One region of the Paenibacillus pedocola genome, then DNA from elsewhere that is predicted to be linked to it. Evidence: predicted binding sites of a transcription regulator. Region 1 holds the regulator's gene; the other holds the start of a gene.
The links. The regulator Rex, encoded in region 1, represses fermentation and respiration genes when NADH is low (regulators of the CRP and FNR family bind a similar motif). The targets are predictions, from matches to a motif close to TTGTGAAATATTTCACAA.

Region 1 (3,158 bases):
GCATTTCCTCGAACATATCCAGGTTGTTGTTGCTAGCTGCTCCGTCAGTTCCGAGCGAGACCTTCACTCCGGCTCTCAGCAATTCAGGCACACGGGCAACTCCGCTTGCGAGCTTCAGGTTACTGCCCGGATTATGGGATACGCCAACCTTATAACGGGCCAGAATCTCAATTTCTTCATCATTCAAGTGTACACCATGGGCAATCAGGGATGGTCTGGTGAACATACCGAGCTTCTCCAGATGGGCCACAGGGCGCAGGCCGTAATCGGCTACGTTCTGCTCCACCTCATGGCGCGTTTCGGACATATGCGTATGCATCGGCAAATCCAGATCATGGGCTGCCTGCACAAATTTCATGAAAAATTCCGGCGGACAGGTGTACGGAGCGTGGGGCGAGAGCATTGCCGTAATCCGGCCGTCTGCCTTGCCGTGCCAGTTCCGGGCGAACTCTACGGCTTCGGCAAGCTTCTGGTTCTGCACATCCTCCGGACATAGACCGATCGCGCCGCGCATCAGCACCGCACGGATGCCCGACTGCTCTGTTACCTCTGCAACACGGTCCATATGATCGTACATATCCAGGAAGGTCGTTGTGCCGCCCTTCAGCATCTCGAGAACAGACAAGGCAGTCCCCCAGTATACATCATCTCCGGTGAATTTCGCTTCCATCGGCCACATTTTTTCCTGCAGCCAGCTCTGAAGCACCATATCATCACCATAGCCGCGCAGAAGCGACATCGCCGCATGGCCATGAGTATTGATCAGACCCGGCATAAACAGCAGGCGGCTGCCGTCAACGGTCAGGACACCCTCTTCAAAGGCGGGTTTGTCTTCCCCTATGTATGTGATCAGGTCATTTTCTATAGTCATATAACCGTTCAGGACGGGTTGCACCGAACCAGGTACGAGGAAGCGTCCATTTTCGATTACTGTCTTATTGCTGCTCATCCGTATGTTCTTCCTTTCCATCATGCAAATAATATGCCAGACTCTGGAGGTCGGTTGTAAAATCCGCTGCATGAATGCGAATCGTTGGCGGGGTCTTTAAAATTACCGGTGCAAAATTCAGGATAGCTTCGATCCCCGATTCCACCAGAATATCAGCTACATTCTGCGCTTCGCTGTCCGGAACGGTGATAATGCCAATCCGGATACCCTGCTCACGAATCGTCTGGCCCAGCTCTTCCATTGGCTGAACAGTCAGGGAGTTGATCTTCTGTCCCACTTTAGGCGCATAAGAATCAAATACAGCTGTAATTTTCATTGTATCCTTCAGATAGGCGTTATAGTTGGACAAGGCATGACCGAGGTTACCGGCACCGACCAGAGCCACGTTGATTTGCTGGTCAAGCTTAAGGATATGGCGGATTTTCTCGATCAGGTAGGATACATCATATCCAATGCCCTTTCTGCCAAAATCACCGAAATAAGCCAGATCCTTACGGATCTGCGCCGGGTTAAGATCCAGCTTCTGCCCCAGCTCCTGAGAGGAAACTGTGGCGATTTCACGTTTCTGGAGATCGTTCAGAAAACGCAGGTACACAGGGAGCCTGCGAACAACTGCCTCCGATATTTTATCTGATTTCATGTTTTCTCCTCCTAAAATAAAATCACTCTGATGCGCAGCTTATGAAATCCGCAAGGCGCGTTCCAGCAGCATAACCGGGAACGCGCATGCGGAGATTAGAACATTTATGATCAAACGATCAGAACAAAACAGTACAAGATAATTGCAATTCCCGGTTCCTGAAGGAGGTCATTGAATGTTGGACTCATTGCCGCCTTCAAGCCATTCTTCAATTCTCGGAACCATCTGATCAGTCAGCATATGCTCCATTTTGGGACCCGGAAGAGAATACAGGAAATACTTCCCGTAATAAGCTTCGATGACCCTGGTATCATATACAATGACAATTCCCCGATCCTGAGCCGTCCGAACCAGCCGGCCAAAACCCTGTTTGAAACGGATAACCGCCTGCGGAACAGACAGCTTCATGAAAGGATTCTTCTTCTGGGCCTGTAACAGCTCGGACTTCGCCTCCGCAAGCGGATGGTTCGGCGGCTGAAACGGAAGTCTGACGATCGCCAGGCAAGTCAGTGCCTCTCCGGGGATATCCACACCTTCCCAGAAGCTGCTGGTCCCGAGCAGCACCGAAGCCGAACTGTCCTGAAACCTCCGGATCAGCTTACTGCGGCTGCCTCCCTCCACGCCTTGGCCAAGGACCGTAATATCCTCTGATGCCAGTGCCTCCTTAAGCGGGTCATAGACCTGACGCAGCATCTTATAAGAGGTGAACAGCACAAGCATGCGGCCTTTGGTTGCGACCGCAGTTTCCGCCAGTGAATGCACCAGCTTATCCACAAAGCGGGCATCACCCACACTGCCTTTGACACTTGGGAAATCACGCGGAATAACAAGCAGCGCCTGTTCGCGGTATTTGAACGGCGAAGGCAGCAGTGCTGTCATCAGACGGTCTTGTTCGGCAGCCTCGTTAAGCCCAAGATTATCGATCATGAACTGGAAGGATTTATCCACGGAAAGTGTCGCAGATGTCAGCACAATACTCTTCTTCTTGTCGAAGAACAAATCCTTGAGCTGTGTACTGACATCGACCGGAACGGCATACAGCTGCAGTGATTTGCCGCGGTAGTTGCCGCTACCCTCCATCCAATAAACGATATTCTCATCATTTAAACCCATGAAGAAACGGATCTGTTCACGGATTGAGGCTAAATCCTTAAACAAGCCGCCAATATCCGTCACCAGACTGTCCGAGGAGGACTGGCTTTCTGTATCACGCATCTCGCTGAGCATTTTATCGCCTCTGCGGATAATATCGCTAAGGCTTAAATTCAGCGTATTCTCTAATGCTGCCAGCTCTTCCCAATCCTTCGGCTTCTTACCGGGATGAAGGCGTGTCACCAGCTGCCCGGCTTCACCCGCCGCTGCGTCACTTCGTTCAGGCAGGAGACCAAACAGCTTGTCGCTGAGCGCATCCCAGGTTTCCTTAACCGTCAGCAGGTCCGGATAGATCCTGTCGATCACACCGCTCCACTCGGAAGCCTCTTCGCTGCCGGAGGATTGCAGGGTCTGCCGCAGCGCCGGCAGCTGTCCGTTACGGCTGTCTTTATACAGCCGCGTCAGGGTGTGGGCTAC
Region 2 (3,158 bases), 140 kb from region 1:
CAGGTTAGCGAAGCGTACAACTGCGGTTGACACAGTAGGGAAAACGTCCGTGAAAACGTTTTTCGTGTAATCGTGTACGCGGGGAACTCATCCCATATGCAGGACATGGAGCAATACTCCGATTACGGAGCGAACGGGAAATACCGAATATGAATTAACAATTACCATGTCAGGGATATGGATTGTTGCTGGAGGAAATGATTGAATTGAATATTGGATTGGACACATAAGTCCCCGTTACCTAGGTTTATAAGGTAGACGGGGATTTATGCATTTTCCGGCTGAATTTTATAGGTGAGGGTCTTTCTCAGAGGGATCCTTCACTGAGCAGCGGAGCGATCCATTCGCGGAACACATCTACAGGAGGTTTCTTCTGCTTGCCCTGGTGATCTTGTGTTAGAACAACAACTGTCTCAAGCGCAGGAAGTACATAAACAAATTGCCCACCATACCCTCTGGCGTAATAATAGTGCAATTCAGATCCTGTTGTACCGCCTGCTGCAATAGCATAGCTGTCTGTCCACCAATGCCAGCCGTAGCCGCCGCGCCGGGGAGCTTCCGCCTGTATGGCGGTTTGCGTGGAGCGGGTGATCAGCTCTGAAGGAATCAGCTGCCGCTCCGCCCAATTCCCTTGCTGCAAGTAGAGCTGCCCAAACATCAGCAGATCGGATGGCCGCAGGCGAAGCCCGAATCCTCCGGTATGAATCCCTTGCGGATCCTGCTCCCACTCATACTGCTCAATTCCAAGTGGCCCGAACAGGTGCAACTCAGCAAACCGGGCAGTGGGTATCTCTGTTCCTTGTACCAGAATAGCCGACAGCAGCTGTGAGACACCGGAGTTGTATTCCATATGCTCCCCTGGATTATGCGACAGCTTCTGCTGCAGCACGAAATTCGTCCAGTTCTCTGACCGGGTCATCCGGGGAAAAGAGTTCTGTCCGCCAAATTCAGTCCAGTTGAACCCTGCGGACATCGTTAACAATTGCTCCAGGGTGATTGCTGCCTTACGCTTATCTGTGTCCAGCTGAAGTTGGGGATAGAAATGCGACAGGGGAGTAGAAGGCTGTGGAAGCAAGCCCTGCCCGATAGCGATGCAGATCAGCGCGGATAGAATGCTTTTGGTACAGGAGTTGATTTTGGCAATCTGGGTAACAGTGTGAGGCTCTCTATATTGTTCATATATAAGCCGGCCTTCCCGGCTGATCAGACAGCTGCGTAAATTCTGCGGCGCAAGTGCTGCGGACAGTTGAGATATATTCATTGCGGAATTCCTTTCTTATGCCGTTGGATTGCTGTCTTTTTCGTTTCATTGTACATATCTGATAAAGAGTGTACCAGTCCGCATGGGAAAAAGCGAAATAACAAGGTGAAATACCCCTATCATGATCTGAGTTTGGGGCTGATTAAGGAATATTCAATGATTGTTCCTAAGGCTGAACTGGAAAAGTGGACCAGAAAAGGATGGATTGGGGATAGAACCTTATGTCTCATATGTGACTTAATCAGGCGTCAGTCCGGACGGATAAATGGTATATTTTAGCTCTGCATGGATATTTTTACACGCTTTTTTTGCGCTTTCATGTAGTGACACAAATTTGTGAAAAACATCACGTGATATTTTTCAAATTTTAATATATAATATGGTTATTAAAAAGAAATAGGGGGATTTAAAAATGAAATTTGTTAAAGTTTTGCTGGTTGCGGGTGTTTCTGCTGCATTGTTGTCAGGTTGCGGTTCGAATGGTAACAATGAAGGAAATGAAGCGGCTGCTACAGCTACAACTGCTCCTACAGCTGCTGCACAGACAGATGCAGTATCTACAGCATCCATTGTTAAAGAACAAGATCCATTCCTTAAAGCAGTAAGCGCAGAAGGTAACTGGATCGTAGCGATCCTTAATGACCTGACAGTAGATCAGGATGTTGTTGTAGCCGGGGAATTCCATGATAAAGGCGCTGCCGAAAATGCAATTTACCGCAAGCTTGCCCTGTATGCTCAGGATGCTGACCACAAAGTTACAGCCAGCTACACTCTTACTGCACCTAAAGTGACTGTTCAAAGTGAAAACTTCAGAGTGCAAGGCGGAACGATCAAAGGTGACGTTTACGTAGAAGCTAACGGCTTCAACCTGTATAAAGATGCTACAATCGACGGTAACCTGTACTTTGCAAATGCAGATGTACAAGCATCCGCTGTTATGGAAGGTAAAGTGACTGGAGCAACTGAAGTTAAATAATTACTTCACACTCCGCAAGGTAGAATAAATAGAGCCTGCATACTTAATCCCTATACTAGGAGGTTGAGTTAGCAGGCTTTTTTCTTGTCTCTGCAGAAATATATGGAAAGGTTATCCATCAGAGTCCAAGATAAGGAGGAACTAGGGTGCGAATATGGATGTTTCTGCTCTCCTGTATGCTGTTATTTGGAATTCTGGGCTGCAGTGAACCTAAAGTGAGAGAGGTGGATAAGATACGGCTGGAGTGTGTGGATTTATGTACCAGTGATCAGCAATCTACCGTACCCTTTACAGAGAAAACGTATACTGGAGCAGATGAAATTAGAACCTTCGTTAGTGCCATCGATAAGTCGGTCAAAATGAGCGGGGTATTGGATTACGGGACTTATTTTCTGATGTATGTGTCCTATGAAGATGACAGCCAGAAGACTTATGTCTTGAATATTTCTGATTCCGGTCAAAAGGGGATTAGAGGCCTGCTGGTCGATACTGAAGATAGCGGGCAAGGTTATGAGATCCCGGCAGCGATTCATGAGGAACTGAGAGAGCTGATTTACCGGAAATAATGCTGAGAAAGGATAATAGATGTGACAATTGTAGTGAGACGAGCCACAGTTGACGATGCCGAAGACCTGGCCAGGCTAAACTTTGAGTTTAACGGCGGGGAGCCACGGCTATGTCAGGATATAATAGCGAGCTTAAGGAGCAATCAGGAATTGGTCGCAGTAGCTCTAATGCTGGATGAAGTTGTAGCATTTGGGTGCGCACAGAGCTAGAGGTCTTTCTGTTATCCCGGTGCATACGGGGAGATTACTGAAATGTATGTATCAGAAGTTGGCCGAAGGAAAGGCGCTGCGACAGCGCTGATTGCTTTTTTAGAACAGGAGCTAAGCTATCAAGGTGTCACCAGTGTTAAGATTC

Region 2: the regulator Rex is predicted to act here: its motif matches at 1,596-1,613, upstream of QU597_RS17785 (polymer-forming cytoskeletal protein).

The regions. Positions count from the first base shown of each region.
Region 1 covers NZ_CP134223.1:4,160,395-4,163,552, forward strand. The annotation lists gene QU597_RS18420 (amidohydrolase) at 1-949, opposite strand, end outside; gene QU597_RS18425 (redox-sensing transcriptional repressor Rex) at 936-1,589, opposite strand; gene dinG (ATP-dependent DNA helicase DinG) at 1,758-3,158, opposite strand, start outside.
Region 2 covers NZ_CP134223.1:4,018,717-4,021,874, reverse strand. The annotation lists gene QU597_RS17790 (serine hydrolase domain-containing protein) at 308-1,261, opposite strand; gene QU597_RS17785 (polymer-forming cytoskeletal protein) at 1,674-2,237, shown strand; gene QU597_RS17780 (YhfM domain-containing protein) at 2,384-2,803, shown strand; partial or broken gene QU597_RS17775 (GNAT family N-acetyltransferase) at 3,044-3,158, shown strand, end outside.